DNA from 2 places in the Bradyrhizobium sp. P5_C12 genome. Region 1 is predicted to be linked to the other one. Evidence: predicted binding sites of a transcription regulator. Region 1 holds the regulator's gene; the other holds the start of a gene.
What was found. Region 1 encodes HrcA, which represses chaperone genes, less so after heat shock. Its sites were predicted from a motif close to GTTAGCACTCNCNNNNNGNGAGTGCTAAC; they were not measured.
Positions count from the first base shown of each region.

Region 1 (8,010 bases):
ATTTCCTTGAAGCGGACTTCGCTGGTGTCATCCCCCGGATTGCGGTCGGGATGAAATTTCATCGCAAGCTTGCGGAACGACGATTTCAGGACGGAATCGTCGGCGGAGCGTTCGACTTCGAGGGTCTCGTAATAGCAGCGCTTGGTGGACATGTCTGACTCGGTCTATCCAATCGCGATTCAAGTCGGGGCGAAACAACGTCGCCACGCGACGATATAGGCAGCCTTCCGCGTTGCGGCAGAGGGCAGCGTGGCGGCGTTGAGCATAGCGGCTGGGAATTGATCGATCGTAACGGGGCCGATCGCAACAGAGCCTTGCTCCGTCCCTTGCCCCGTCATACCCGACACGAAGGCCTCCCCCCTGAGGGGGGAGGCTGGTGCAGCGTGTGGGGTCCAAGCCGTCCGCATCATGACCCTCGCGGGCTTATGCAGACTTCTTGTTGTTCTTGTCGTCGTCGACTTCGGTGAATTCCGCGTCGACGACGTCGTCCTTGGCCGCATCCTTCTTGGCGTCGGCCTCGGCCTGCTGCTTGTACATGGCTTCGCCGAGCTTCATCGAAGCCTGGGCCAGCGTGTTGGTCTTGGCCTTGATCGCCTCGGCATCGTCGCCCTTCAGCGCTTCCTTGAGATCGCTGACGGCATCCTCGATGGCGCGGCGCTCAGTCTCGGCGACCTTCGAACCATGCTCGGCCAGCGCCTTCTCGGTGGAATGCACCAGTCCGTCCGCATCGTTCTTGGCGGTCACCGCCTCGCGGCGCTTCTTGTCCGCCTCGGCATTGGCCTCGGCGTCTTTGACCATCTTCTCGATGTCGGCTTCCGACAGACCGCCGGAGGCCTGGATGCGGATCTGCTGCTCCTTGCCGGTGGCCTTGTCCTTGGCCGAGACGTTGACGATGCCGTTGGCGTCGATGTCGAAGGTCACCTCGATCTGCGGCATGCCGCGCGGAGCCGGCGGAATGCCCATCAGGTCGAACTGGCCGAGCATCTTGTTGTCGGCCGCCATTTCACGCTCGCCCTGGAAGACGCGGATGGTGACCGCGTTCTGGCTGTCCTCGGCGGTCGAGAACACCTGGCTCTTCTTGGTCGGGATCGTGGTGTTGCGGTCGATGATGCGGGTGAACACGCCGCCCAGCGTCTCGATGCCCAGCGACAGCGGGGTCACGTCGAGCAGCAGCACGTCCTTGACGTCGCCCTGGAGCACGCCGGCCTGGATCGCGGCACCGATTGCCACGACTTCGTCCGGGTTGACGCCCTTGTGCGGCTCCTTGCCGAACAGCTGCTTCACGACTTCCTGGACCTTCGGCATGCGCGACATGCCGCCGACCAGAACGACTTCACCGATCTCACCGGCGGTGACGCCGGCATCCTTCAGCGCCTTGCGGCAGGGCTCGACGGTCTTCTGCACGAGGTCGTCGACCAGCGCTTCGAACTTGGCGCGGGTGAGCTTCATCGTCAGATGCTTCGGGCCGGTCTGGTCCGCGGTGATGAAGGGCAGGTTGATCTCGGTCTGCGTCGTCGAGGACAGCTCGATCTTGGCCTTTTCAGCGGCCTCTTTCAGGCGCTGCAAGGCGAGCTTGTCGTTGCGCAGGTTGATGCCCTGCTCCTTCTGGAACTCGTCGGCCAAATAGCCCACGAGGCGCATGTCGAAGTCTTCGCCGCCGAGGAAGGTGTCGCCGTTGGTCGACTTCACCTCGAACACGCCGTCGCCGATTTCGAGAATGGAGATATCGAAGGTGCCGCCGCCGAGATCGTACACGGCGATCGTGCCGGTCTTGGTCTTGTCCAGGCCATAGGCGAGCGCGGCCGCGGTCGGCTCGTTGATGATGCGGAGCACTTCGAGGCCCGCGATCTTGCCGGCGTCCTTGGTCGCCTGGCGCTGGGCGTCGTTGAAGTAGGCGGGAACGGTGATGACGGCCTGGTCGACCTTCTGGCCGAGATGGGCCTCCGCGGTCTCCTTCATCTTCTGCAGGATGAAAGCGGAGACCTGCGAGGGCGAGTAGGTCTGGCCGTCGGCCTCGACCCAGGCGTCGCCGTTGGAAGCCTTCACGATCTTGTACGGAACGAGCTTCTTGTCCTTCTCGACCATCGGGTCGTCGTAGCGGCGGCCGATGAGGCGCTTCACTGCGAAGAAGGTGCGCTCGGGATTGGTGACGGCCTGACGCTTGGCAGGCTGGCCGACGAGGCGCTCACCGTCGTCCGTCACGGCGACGATCGAAGGCGTCGTGCGCATGCCTTCGGAATTCTCGATGACTTTGGCGTTCTTGCCATCCATTACGGCGACGCACGAATTCGTGGTGCCGAGGTCGATCCCAATGACCTTTCCCATGGTCCTGATATCCTTGTTTTTGCGGCAGGCTGGTTGGGCCCAGAAGGCACCCGGTCCAAACCCCCTAAGATCAAACATCCGCGATATTGCGATGGTTGACGCTCATATAGGAGGGGGGGAGGGGCCCGCAAGGACCGAACGCAAGTTTCGGCCGTGAAAACATTGGGTTTTGGAAGATCATATCCGGGCTGAACCACCCTTGCGGGTGAGGAAATATTAACAGGTCCGGCTGTCGGCCGGCCCCTCCCGGTGGTCCGCCGCACCCTGTTACGGCGACCCCAAACCCGCTAAAAGGCGGGCGGCCGGACGCCTCCTCGGCGAGGCGGTCTTGCGCGACAATGCGGCCCGGTGGTCCACCATCGAACGGCCTCAATGTGAACCAATCAGAGTGCCCATGAAGCTGATCCGCCCCCTCGCCGCGCTCGCCCTGCTCGCCGCCACGGCATTTCCGGCCCTTGCCGCCGACGCCGTCTTCCCGCCCGGGCTGCGCCTCGGCATGGTGCCGCTGATCGGCCTCGGCACGGCAAAAACCTTTCCGGGCTTCGAGAGCGAGGACGGCAACGTCAAGGTGCTGATCACCGAGCTGCCGCCGGCGGCCTATGGCGAGGTCGTGAGCGCCTTCAATTCCAATCCGGCCGGCGCCAATGGCGTCAAGCAGGACAAGATCGAGACCCCCGCGGGCCTCGCCTATTTCACCACCGAAAGCGGCAAGGCCGGCGACACCCCGGTGAAGCGCTATTCGATGATCGTGCCGGGCGCCGGCTTCTCCGGCTATGTCGCGGTGCAGATCCCGGAGAATGCGACCAAGATCTACACCGACGAGGCGGTGCGGCAGATGTTCGCGAGCGCCGTGACCCGCAAGCAGGTCTCGGCCGAGGAGCAGATCGCGCTGATGCCGTTCAAGATCACCGATCTCGCCGATTTCAAGGATGTCCGCACGCTGGCGCCGGGCTCGAGCATCATCCTGGCCGACGGCGACGAGACCACAGGCTATGAGTCGAAGCCGTTCATGATCCTCGGCCTGATCGGCGCCACCCCGCAGCAGGCCGACGACCGCGCCCGCTTCGCCCAGGAGGCGGCGCTCCAGATCCCCGGCGTGCGCGAATCCCGCGTCACCATGTCCGAGCCGATCCGCATCAACGGCCAGCAGGGTTTCGAGACCCGGATCGACGGCGTCAGCGGCAAGGACAAGACCCCGGTGACCGTGGTGCAGTGGATCCGCTTCTCGAGCGGCGGCGCCTCGCTACGCATCATCGCCAGCGCCCCGCGCGACCAGTGGCAAGCCGCCTTCACCCGCTTCCGCGCCGTGCGCGACGGCATCCAGCCGAAGGGTTAGCGAAGGCGGCTCCACATCCTCGGTGTCGTCCCGGCGGAGGCCGGGACCCATCACCACAGGGCGTGGTTGCGGGGCGCGCTGGTAACTCCGAGTCTTCGCAAAACTATTGCTGCGGCGTATGGGTCCCGGCCTTCGCCGGGACGACGTGACGATAGCGCGCTTAAGCACTCACCAAAGCCGGCTGCATTTTCGGGCTTCTGTTCGTACACAAGCGGAACTAGGCTCCTGCCCAATCGGGTTCATCCTGGAGGGAGGCGAACGATGCTGGATCGGCGACAAATCTTGGCGGCGCTTGGGACGGGCGCCCTCGCAGCGATCGCTCCAACCGCGCTCTTTGCAGCCGCATCGATCAAGCCGGATGAATCATCCGCGCTGCTCGTGATCGACGTGCAGAACTGCTTCCTTCCAGGCGGCAGTCTCGCGGTGAAGGAAGGCGAGCAGGTCGTGCCCGTCATCAACAAAATGGCAAAAGCGTTCGCGAATGTGGTGATGACGCAGGACTGGCACACGCCCGGCCATATCTCGTTCGCCTCGGTTCATTCCGGCAAGAAGCCGTTCGAGACCGTCGACCTGCCCTATGGCAAGCAGGTGCTGTGGCCCGACCATTGCGTGCAGGGCACCGACGGCGCCGCGCTGTCGAAGGACCTTTCGATCCCGCACGCCGAGCTCATCATCCGCAAGGGCTTTCACAAGGACGTCGACAGCTATTCGGCCTTCCTCGAAGCCGACGGCAAGACCTCGACCGGCCTCGCCGGCTATCTGAAGGGGCGCAAGATCAAGCGCGTCTTCGTCGCTGGGCTGGCGACGGATTTCTGCGTCGCCTGGACCGCGCTCGACGCGCGCAAGGCGGGCTTCGAGGTCTATGTCGTGGAGGACGCCTGCCGCGGCATCGACACGCAGGGCTCGCTGGCAAAAGCCTGGGCCGACATGGCCAAGGCCGGCGTGAAGCGGATTCAGTCGGCGGACATCGCGGCGAGCGCGTAAGACTTTCACGCGGTCATTCCGGGGCGATGCGAAGCATCGAGCCCGGAATCTCGAGATTCTCAGGTGCGCACCGTCAGTTCGATGCTTTGCATCGCCCCGGAATGACGCCCAAACTCAGTTGGCCGCGCCGCTCGACTCGTTGTTGTTCGCCGCGGGTGCAGCCTTCGCGCCGCCCTTGGCGACGCCGACGAGAGCGGGGCGCAGCACCCGGTCGCCGATGGTGTAGCCGGCCTGCATAACCTGCACCACGGTGCCCGCAGGCACCGACGGATCCGGCACTTCGAACATCGCCTGCTGGAAGTTCGGATCGAACTTCTGGCCCGAGGGGTCGAACTTCTTCACGCCGTGCTTTTCCAGCGCATTGAGCAACGAGCGCTCGGTGAGCTCGACGCCCTCGATCAACGATGTCAGGCCGGGATCGGCGGCGGCACGGGCCTCGGCCGGAACCGCGTCCAGCGCGCGCTGGAGATTGTCGGCGATGTCGAGCACGTCGCGGGCGAAGCCGGTGATGCCGTAGAGGCGGGCGTCGGCCACCTCCTTGGCGGTGCGCTTGCGCAGATTTTCCATCTCGGCCAGCGTCCGCAGCATGCGGTCGCGCGCCTCGGCGGCCTCCTGCTGCAACAGCTCGACCGAGCCGGGCTCGGGATCGTCGGGCATCACATAGGGCTTTGACACCACGGGCTCGCCGGTCGCAGCGGTCGTGTCTTCGGGTTGCCGGTCTCGATCGTTCATCGGCTCTCTTTTCGTATTCGTCTCAGGGGTTTTCTCGCCCGCATATCGTGCTTCGGACGCCGAAAATCAAGCGCCCGTGATCGACTGGGCCGCCGGTCAGCCGCCCAGCAGGCGACTGACGATGCGGGCGGCGTAGTCCACGGTCGGGATCACGCGGGCATAATTCAGCCGCGTCGGCCCGATCACGCCCAAAACGCCGACGATATGGCCGGCGGCATCCCGATAGGGCGAGATGATGGTGGAGGAGCCTGACAAGGAAAACAGTTTGTTCTCCGAGCCGATGAAGATCCGCACGCCCTCGGCGGTCTCGGCGCGGCCGAGCAGGTCGATGACGCCGCGCTTGGTCTCGAGGTCGTCGAACAGGAGGCGCACCCGCTCCAGATCCTCCAGCGCATGCAGGTCTTCGAGCAGATTGGCGTGGCCGCGGACGATGAGCTGGCGGTCCTCGTTCTCGCCGCCGGACCAGCTGGCGATGCCGGCCGAGATCACCTTCTGCGTCAGCTGATCGAGCTCGGTGCGCGCCTCGCCGAGCGCGGTCTCGAGTTCCAGCCGCGCCTCGGCCAGGGTCCGGCCCCGGATTCGTGCATTGAGGAAGTTGCCGGCTTCGGTCAGGGCCGAGGATGGAACCCCCGGCGGCAGCGTCAGCACACGGTTTTCGACCTGACCATCCTCGCCGACCAGGATCACCAGCGCCTTTTCCGGTTCCAACCGGACGAATTCGATGTGTTTCAGCCGCGCATTGGATTTCGGCGTCAGCACGACGGCGGCGGCCCGGGTCAGGCCGGAGAGCCGCGTCAACGCCTCCTCCAGCGCGGCCTCGACCGATTGCGCCTGGCCGACCGAGGTCAACTGGCTCTGGATCGCCTGCCGTTCGCCGTCATTGAGATCGCCGACCTGCATCAGGGCGTCGACGAAGAAGCGCAGCCCGAGTTCCGTCGGCAGTCGGCCGGCAGAGGTGTGTGGGGCATAGATCAGGCCGAGCTGTTCCAGGTCGGCCATGACATTGCGGACCGAGGCCGGCGACAGCGGCATGGCGATCAGGCGCGAGATATTGCGCGAGCCGACCGGCTCGCCGGTCGCGAGATAACTCTCGACGATTTGACGAAAGATGTCGCGAGACCGCTCGTTGAGCTGGGCGAGGCCTGCGCGCGGCGCGATCAGATGGATCGGATCGTGATGGGCCACAGACGTCAACTCCTCTCGGATGCTTGTAACTTGTCTATCCGGGAGGCCGCTGACAAGCGTGGTTTTGCGGTTGCTTGAAGGTTGCCTGGGGACCGAAAAGGCCTTGCCGCCCATCCCCACCCCACCTACAAGCACCGCGAATAGCCTTTTCCCGTGAGTTTTGGAGGAATTCCCATGCGGCCAAGCCGCCGTGCGCCCGATGAATTGCGCCCCGTGACGCTGGAGCGTGGCGTGGTCAAATATGCGGAAGGCTCCTGCCTGGTGAAGTTCGGCGACACCCATGTGCTGGTCACCGCGACGCTGGAAGAGCGCCTGCCGCCGTGGCTGAAGGGCCAGGGCCGCGGCTGGGTCACCGCCGAATACGGCATGCTGCCGCGCGCCACGCTGGAACGCACCCGCCGCGAGGCTTCCGCCGGAAAGCAGAGTGGCCGCACCGTGGAAATCCAGCGCCTGATCGGGCGCTCGTTGCGCACCATCGTCGATCTCGAAGCGCTCGGCGAGCGCCAGATCACGGTCGATTGCGACGTGATCCAGGCCGATGGCGGCACCCGCACGGCCTCGATCACCGGCGCCTGGGTCGCGCTCGCCGACTGCATCAGCTGGATGAAGGCGCGCAACATGATCAAGGCCAATGTGATGCGCGACAACGTCGCCGCGATCTCCTGCGGCATCTACAACGGCACGCCGGTGCTCGATCTCGACTATGCCGAGGATTCGGAAGCCCAGACCGACGCCAATTTCGTCATGACCGGCGATGGCCGCATCATCGAGGTGCAGGGAACCGCGGAGCGCGAGCCGTTCACGGAAGCCGAGTTCCTGGCGCTGATGGCGCTGGCGCGCAAGGGCGTCGCACGTCTCGTGGACTTGCAGAAACTGGCCGTGGCGTAGTCAATAGGCCATGCACCGCCGAATCACAGGCCAACTCGTGATCGCGACCCACAATCCCGGCAAGCTCGCCGAGATGCGGGAGCTGCTCGCGCCGCACGGCGTCGAGGCGGTCTCGGCCGGAGAGCTCGGCCTGCCCGAGCCGGAAGAGACCGGCCATGATTTCCGCAGCAATGCGGCGATCAAGGCGATCGCGGCGGCGCAGGCGACCAAGCTTCCCGCGTTCGCCGATGATTCCGGCATCGTGGTCGACGCGCTCGACGGCGCACCCGGCATCTACAGCGCGCGCTGGGCCGGTCCGACCAAGGATTTCACCGCGGCGATGACGCGGATCGAGCGCCTGTTGCTGGAGCGCGGCGCCACCGCGCCCGACAAGCGCAAGGCGCACTTCGTCTCCGCGCTCTGCGTTGCCTGGCCCGATGATCATCGCGAAGAGGTCGAGGCGCGCGTCGACGGCACGCTGGTGTGGCCGCCGCGCGGCACCGCCGGCTTCGGCTACGATCCAATGTTCTTGCCCGACGGCCACAGCCGCACCTTCGGCGAGATGGAGAGCATCGAGAAGC
Region 1 is NZ_JBFULU010000049.1:5,337-13,346, reverse strand. Features, by position in the region: gene dnaJ (molecular chaperone DnaJ) at 1-152, opposite strand, end outside; gene dnaK (molecular chaperone DnaK) at 424-2,325, opposite strand; gene ACXJMY_RS31085 (hypothetical protein) at 2,720-3,661, shown strand; gene pncA (bifunctional nicotinamidase/pyrazinamidase) at 3,923-4,645, shown strand; gene grpE (nucleotide exchange factor GrpE) at 4,760-5,377, opposite strand; gene hrcA (heat-inducible transcriptional repressor HrcA) at 5,474-6,562, opposite strand; gene rph (ribonuclease PH) at 6,737-7,450, shown strand; gene rdgB (RdgB/HAM1 family non-canonical purine NTP pyrophosphatase) at 7,461-8,010, shown strand, end outside.

Region 2 (8,010 bases), on a different contig from region 1:
GACTACCCGGCCCCTGATGTCGACCTGCCCCGCGTGGCTGACGCGGACCTGCTTGTCAACAGCGGGGCGCTTCCCGGCTCTTCCGGCATTGCGTTTGCAACGCACGCGCGGCCATAATCATTGAGGGTTTGGGGACATCATGCTGCGGCTGCAATCTGCACTCGGCGTTTTCGCATTGCTGCTGATCGCCTACGCGCTGGCAGAGAATCGCCGCGCGGTCTCGGCGCGCCAGGCGGCGATCGGCCTCGTCGTGACCTTTGTCACCGCGATCGTCCTGATCAAGCTGCCCGTCGTCGCGCACGCCTTCGGCGCCATCAACGAGGCGGTCGGTGCGATCTCGGCGGCCTCGCGTGCCGGCTCCTCCTTCGTGTTCGGCTATATCGGCGGCGGTCCCCTGCCCTTCGACCTGAAGGCGCCGGGCGCCGACTTCATCCTGGCGTTCCAGGCGCTGCCGATCGTGCTGGTGATGAGCGTGCTGACGACGCTGCTGTTCTATTGGCGGGTGCTGCCGCCGATCGTGCGCGGCATGGCCTGGGTGCTCGAACGCACCTTGGGCGTCGGCGGCGCGGTCGGGCTGTCGACCGCCGCCAACATCTTTCTCGGCATGGTCGAGGCGCCGCTGTTCGTGCGGCCGTATCTTGCGCAGATGACACGCAGCGAATTGTTTCTGGTGATGACCGGCGGCATGGCCGGCATCGCCGGCACGGTGCTGGTGCTCTACGCGACGCTGTTGGCGCCGCTCATTCCAGATGCGGCCGCGCATTTCGTCATCGCCTCCGTGCTGGGTGCGCCGGCCGCGATCCTCGTCAGCCTGATCATGGTGCCCGAAACCAGCGACAAGCGCACCGGCGGCGCGCTGGAGGATCCCGAGATGGAGGTGTCCGGCACGATGGATGCGATCGTGAAGGGGACGAGCGCGGGGATCGAGCTGCTGATCAACATCGTCGCCATGCTGCTGGTGCTGGTGGCGCTGGTCTATCTCGTCAATGCCATCCTCGGCCTGCTGCCGAACATTGGTGGCGCTGCGATCTCATTGCAGCGCCTGCTTGGGCTGGTGATGGCGCCGGTGTGCTGGCTGATGGGACTGCCCTGGGATCAGGCGGTCACGGCGGGCAGCCTGATGGGGACCAAGACGGTACTCAACGAATTGATCGCCTATGTCGATCTGTCAAAACTGTCGCCGGAGGCGCTCGATCCGCGCTCGCGCCTGATCATGCTCTATGCGATGTGCGGCTTCGCCAATTTCGCCAGCCTCGGCATCATGATCGGCGGCTTAGGTGTAATGGCGCCGGAGCGACGCGCGGAGATCAACGCGCTCGGGCTGAAGTCGATCGTGTCGGGCACGCTGACGACGTGCTTGATGGGGGCGATCGTGGGGGTGTTGAGTTAGCACCGAACTCGTAGCCCGGATGGAGCTCCGCGCAATCCGGGAAAGCATGCCCGTTGCAGGTAGTGGCCCCGGATTACGCTTCGCTCCATCCGGGCTACAAACGGACTCTCGTCATTCCGGGGCGCCGCGAAGCGGCGAGCCCGGAATGACAAAGAGTTACGCCTTCAACTCCACCGTCTTGAACTCCGCCGGTAAAATCACTTCCAGCAATTCGACGTCGTCGGAGTAGTCGAGGATCATGTGCTTGATCTTCGGCGGCTGGGTCCAGGCGCTGCCTTGCTTCATCAGCGTCTCGCCCTCGCCCTCCATGTAGGTCTTCACCCAGCCCTTGAGGACATAGACCATCTGGAATTCGACGTCGTGGAAGTGAAGTTTTGAGACTTCTGCGGGATTGCAGGGGCCCTGCAGCCGGATCACGTGTGCTTGCGCGAGGCCGTGGCTTGCTTCGGCGATACCGAGGTCGCGGTACTTCGCGTAGGCGCGCAGGCCATCGGCCTTGAAGTCTTCCTCGCGGTGATGGCTGATCGCGATGCGCTGCTTCGGACGTACGGGCTTCTTCGGAGAGACGGTGCGCGCCTTCGCCTTGACCGCCTTGCGCGCCGAGGATCGCGCCGCCGCCTTGGTGCCACTCCGCTTCTTCACCGCGGTCTTCGTTGCGGGTCTTGATGCCTTTTGCCTGGCCATTGTCTGCCTCCCTGATCTGAGCCGCACCCGCCGGACGGGTACAACCCGAAGGCAGACTATCCAGTCCTGGACGAGGCAGCAATCGCGGGTTCGGGCTGGTCACGCGACGACCCGTCGTTCGTAGCTTGCCCGAAGCTGTCGTCGCGAACGGTCGTGGTCTCGTATTCGTTCCCTCGCCGATCTAATCTCGCAGGGAGATTCTGGGGGACTTGATTCATGAGCAACAGCGTAGGTCAGCGTGCATTTCAAAATGCCCGGCTTCGGAAACGGCAGGAAGCCGACGTGCTGCCATTGCTCGGGAACGCCCTCCAATTGCACAAGAAGGGGCTTCTCCGCGAGGCCCAGGCGGCCTATCGCCAACTCCTGCAGCTCGCGCCCAACCAATTCATCGCGCTGCACATGCTCGGCGTTCTGGAGTCCGACGCCAAGAACTATCAGCAGGCCGAGCTTCTCCTGAGCCGGGCGGTTGCCGTGGATCCGCGATCTGCCGATGCTCACATGACTCTGGGCGTCGCACTGAACGGGCTACGACGTCACGATGAAGCCTGCGAGAGCTATCGAAGGGCCCTCGCCTTGCGCCCCAACTACGCCCTAGCCCTGTCCAATCTCGGTAACGCGAGCGTGACCCTCGATCTTCGGGAAGCGCTCGCGTGCTACGACAAGGCGCTCGCAATTGACGGAAACCTTGCCGAAGCCCACAACGGCCGGGGTTGGGTGCTCTGCCGTCTGCGCAATTATGACGAGGCCCTCGCAAGCTTGAACCGCGCGCTATCGATCAAGCCTGACTATGCCTCGGCCCTGGCGAACCGCGCCGTCGTATTGCAGGAGCTTCTGCGATTTGACGAAGCCATGGCGGATTGCAATCGGGCAGTCGCCCTGGCACCCGACGACGCGAACGGGTGGCTCTGGCGGGCCAGCGTCTGGCTCCATCTCCAGCAAATGGCCGAAGCATTGCCCGATTGCGAGAAGGCCCTCGCGATCGATCCCGAATCCGCTCAAGCTCACCTGGTGCTGGGCCTTTGTCTCGCCGGACTTGGCCGGGTCGACGAAGCCCTGGCCAGTTTCGACAGGGCTCTTGCCATCACGCCTGACTTGCCGAGCGCGATCTCCAACAAGATCTTCGCCCTCGATTTCTTGGCCGATGCCAGCGTCGAGCAGCATCAGCTAGCGCGGCAAGCATGGTGGGAGCAGATCGGCGCGAAAGTCGCTTCAGAAGCGGCGAGTCCGCACGACAACAGCCGCGATCCGGATCGCCCTCTGGTGCTGGGCTATGTCTCGGCGGACTTCAACGCGCATTCGGCCGCGTTCATCTTCAAGCCGGTCCTGCAATACCGTGACCGGGAACAGTTCGAGATCGTGTGCTACTCTTGCTCGTCGAAAGCGGATGCGGCGACCGACGAATTTCACAAGATCGCCGATCGATGGCGCGACGCCTCGCAATGGAGCGACGATCGCCTCGCCGATCAGATCCGCGCCGATGGCGTCGATATCCTGATCGATCTGTCCGGCCATACCAAAGGAAACCGCCTCGGCGTGTTTGCGCTCAAGCCGGCGCCGATCCAGGTGCATGGCTGGGGCCACGGTACCGGCACCGGTCTGCCAACGATCGATTATCTGTTCTCGGACCCGGTCGCGATTCCTGCCGAGGTTCGGCATCTGTTTGCGGAAACCGTTGTCGATCTGCCGTGCTTTGTCACGCTGGAGCCGCTGCCGCTCGAGCTTGCGCGGGCGTCGACGCCGGCGGCCTCGAACGGCTTCGTCACATTCGGTGTGTTCAACCGCATCAGCAAGATTTCGGACCAGGCCGCGCGGACCTGGTCCAGGATTCTCGAGCGAGTGCCGGGGTCACGGCTGCTGATCAAGGATGTTGCGCTGGACGATCAACTGGTCCGCGACAATCTGCTGGCACGGCTTGCAACTTGCGGAGTGCCCGCCGAACGCGTCGATCTGCTCGGAACCACCTTGCGAATCGATCATCTGACATCATTCCATCGCGTCGATATTGCCCTCGACCCGTTCCCGCAGAACGGCGGCGTCAGCACGTTGGAAGCGTTGCAGATGGGCGTGCCCGTGGTGGCGAAGCTCGGGAACACTCTGCCCAGCCGTGCCGGCGGCTCCATCCTCACTGCGCTTGGCCTGCCCGACTGGGTTACGGACAGCGAGGAGGCATATGTCGACATCGCGGTGAGCCGCGCGGCGCAGATCGGCGACCTCGACAAATTGCGCCGCGAGCTGCCCGGGCAGGTCAGGGCTGCGCCCGCCTGCAACCCGGTCGCCTACGCGCAAGCGGTGGACGAGGCCTATCGCGCGATGTGGCAACGCTATTGCAGCAGCGACGCCTGATCGCTGCGTCAATGCAGCCTGAACACGCCGTCGACCGCACGTAGCTCGGCGGGCTTGATCAGCTTGGAATGCGCGACGGTGACCGAGAACAAGGGACCGTCGAGCTTCTCCTGCCAGAACGCCAGGAAATCCTTCAGCACCGGGAATTTCGGGAACAGATCGTAGTTCTGCCAGACGTAGGTCTGAAGCAGCGAGGGATGATCCGGCATCCGATAGAGAATTTGCGCCGTCGTCAGCCCGTAACCCAGCACCTGTTTCCGGAAGTCGTCGGAAACAACCCCAACCCGCGAGACCATGCCAACCTCCTTTGCAGGAGCGCATATTCAGGGGGTGGCTTTCCGGTACGCTGCTTACGAGCCACCCGGTGGAGATGCGCTCACATGAGAGAAATGTGACGCAAACTGATAACCCATCTCAAGCCCAAAAGTTTAACAAGCTGTTGAAATTCAATGCGTTAGCAGCAGACGCGGCTCCGTGCTAATACGGTCCCCGAGGCCGGTTAAGGATGGTAAAGGAAACTGGCAAACGACGCTTCCGAGTGCTTATTTTTCTGCTAGAAGCCCTTGCTCCCGCAAAAATCCTGGCTTATCTGAGCTTCACCCGCATTGGCACTCGCGGGCATCGATTGCTAACACCCTCAAAACATCAATCCGAGCAAATGCTTAGGAGGACTGCATGAAATTCCGTCCGCTTCACGACCGCGTCGTGGTCAAGCGCATTGACGCAGAAGAGAAGACCGCTGGCGGCATCATCATTCCCGACACTGCCAAGGAAAAGCCCTCCCAGGGCGAAATCGTCGCCGTCGGCCCTGGTGGCCGCGACGAAGCCGGGAAGCTGATCCCGATCGACCTGAAGGTCGGCGACCGCGTGCTGTTCGGCAAGTGGTCCGGCACCGAGGTCAAGATCGACAACGTCGATCTGCTGATCATGAAGGAAAGCGACATCATGGGCGTCCTCGACGTCCCCGCTTCCAAGAAGAAGGCGGCCTAAGAGCCCCCTCTCTCCCCCAGCTAACCCCCTCAAGGAAAAATCCAGATGGCAGCTAAAGAAGTCAAATTCGGCGTCGATGCACGCGACAAGATGCTGCGTGGCGTCGACATCCTCGCCAACGCCGTCAAGGTGACGCTCGGCCCCAAGGGCCGCAACGTCGTCCTCGACAAGTCGTTCGGCGCTCCCCGCATCACCAAGGACGGCGTCACCGTCGCCAAGGAGATCGAGCTCGACGACAAGTTCGAGAACATGGGCGCGCAGATGGTCCGCGAAGTCGCCTCCAAGTCAGCCGATGCGGCCGGCGACGGCACCACCACCGCAACCGTGCTCGCGGCTGCGATCGTTCGTGAAGGCGCCAAGTCGGTTGCCGCCGGCATGAATCCGATGGACCTGAAGCGTGGTATCGACCTGGCCGTGGAAGCCGTGGTCGCCGACCTCGTCAAGAACTCCAAGAAGGTCACCTCGAACGACGAGATCGCCCAGGTCGGCACCATCTCCGCCAACGGCGATGCCGAAATCGGCAAGTTCCTCTCCGACGCCATGAAGAAGGTCGGCAACGAGGGCGTCATCACGGTTGAAGAAGCCAAGTCGCTCGAGACCGAGCTCGACGTCGTCGAAGGCATGCAGTTCGACCGCGGCTACATCTCGCCCTACTTCGTCACCAACGCCGACAAGATGCGCGTTGAGATGGACGACGCCTACATCCTCATCAACGAGAAGAAGCTCTCCTCGCTGAACGAGCTGCTGCCGCTGCTCGAGGCCGTGGTGCAGACCGGCAAGCCGCTGGTCATCGTCGCCGAGGACGTCGAAGGCGAGGCGCTCGCGACCCTGGTCGTGAACCGTCTGCGCGGCGGCCTGAAGGTCGCGGCCGTCAAGGCTCCGGGCTTCGGCGATCGCCGCAAGGCCATGCTGCAGGACATCGCGATCCTGACCGGCGGCCAGGCGATCTCGGAAGATCTCGGCATCAAGCTCGAGAACGTCACGCTCAATATGCTCGGTCGCGCCAAGAAGGTGATGATCGACAAGGAGAACACCACGATCGTCAACGGCGCCGGCAAGAAGGCCGACATCGAGGCGCGCGTGCAGCAGATCAAGGCGCAGATCGAGGAGACCACCTCGGACTACGACCGTGAGAAGCTCCAGGAGCGTCTTGCCAAGCTCGCGGGCGGCGTCGCGGTGATCCGCGTCGGCGGCGCGACCGAGGTCGAGGTGAAGGAGCGCAAGGATCGCGTTGATGACGCGATGCATGCGACCCGCGCGGCTGTCGAGGAAGGCATCGTCCCGGGCGGCGGCGTCGCCCTGCTCCGTGCCTCCGAGCAGCTCAAGGGCCTGCGCACCAAGAACGACGACCAGAAGACCGGCGTCGAGATCGTGCGCAAGGCGCTGTCGGCTCCCGCTCGCCAGATCGCGATCAACGCCGGTGAAGACGGCTCGGTGATCGTCGGCAAGATCCTGGAGAACAAGACCTACGCCTACGGCTTCGACTCCCAGACCGGCGAGTACGTCAACCTGGTCACCAAGGGCATCATCGACCCGACCAAGGTCGTGCGCACCGCGATCCAGAATGCAGCCTCGGTTGCGGCCCTGCTGATCACCACGGAAGCCATGGTCGCCGAGCTGCCCAAGAAGGGCGGCGCCGGCCCCGCAATGCCCCCGGGCGGCGGCATGGGCGGCATGGACTTCTAAGGTCCGGCCGTTCAGGCAAGCCAAAGAATGCGAAACCCCGGCAGCGATGCCGGGGTTTTTGTTTTGACACACGGTGCAGCGGCCCCCTCTTTCGTCGTTCCGGGCGGCGCGAAGCGCCGAGCCCGGAATGACAGAGACCGTGGCTCCTCACTGCTCCTATCCCGATCGCCCCATTCGTGTATGATCAAGGGCGCGCGCGATCGATCGAATATTTCTGTCGCCGCAAGATGCAATTAAAACGAGGTTGGCGATCGAGCGTCCGCAGGATACCCTCCGCGCATGCGAACGAACCAGACATTCCGGCTTGTTCTCATCAAGCCGTCGCATTACGACAGTGATGGCTATGTGATCCGATGGTGGCGGGGAGGTCTGCCTTCCAATTCGTTGGCGTGTCTTCATGGCATCGCGCTCGATTGCCGCGAGCGCCGGGTTCTTGGCGCTGAATTCGACATCGACATTGAAGCGATCGACGAAACCAACCGGATGGTGCGGGTCGAAGCTCTGGCACGCTCGATCAAGGCCGCCAATGCCGGTATGGTGATGCTGGTCGGCGTACAGTCCAACCAATTTCCACGAGCGATTGATATCGCACGACAATTTCGAAGCCGGGGCATCCAGGTCGCGGTCGGCGGCTTCCATGTTTCGGGAACACTGGCGATGTTGCCGGATTGCGACCCAGACGTTCGCAAGATCATGGATCTCGGCGTGTCGGTTTTTGCCGGAGAGGCTGAGGGGCGTCTCGAGCATGTCCTGAAGGATGCCGTCGCCGGGCAGCTTCAGCCGCAATACAATTTCCTCAATGACCTCCCGCACCTCGAAGGCCAGCCGCTGCCGATCATACCCCGAGAGCAGATCAAGCGGGTGATAGGTCGCACCACTAGCTTCGACGCCGGCCGCGGCTGTCCCTTTCAGTGCTC
Region 2 is NZ_JBFULU010000004.1:218,373-226,382, forward strand. Features, by position in the region: gene ACXJMY_RS05465 (NupC/NupG family nucleoside CNT transporter) at 140-1,390, shown strand; gene ACXJMY_RS05470 (cupin domain-containing protein) at 1,547-2,074, opposite strand; gene ACXJMY_RS05475 (O-linked N-acetylglucosamine transferase, SPINDLY family protein) at 2,291-4,417, shown strand; gene ACXJMY_RS05480 (usg protein) at 4,426-4,713, opposite strand; gene ACXJMY_RS05485 (co-chaperone GroES) at 5,093-5,407, shown strand; gene groL (chaperonin GroEL) at 5,453-7,093, shown strand; gene ACXJMY_RS05495 (B12-binding domain-containing radical SAM protein) at 7,373-8,010, shown strand, end outside.
Region 2: ACXJMY_RS05485 (co-chaperone GroES) is a predicted target of HrcA. The motif match lies at 5,022-5,050, and genes of this name have one in related genera.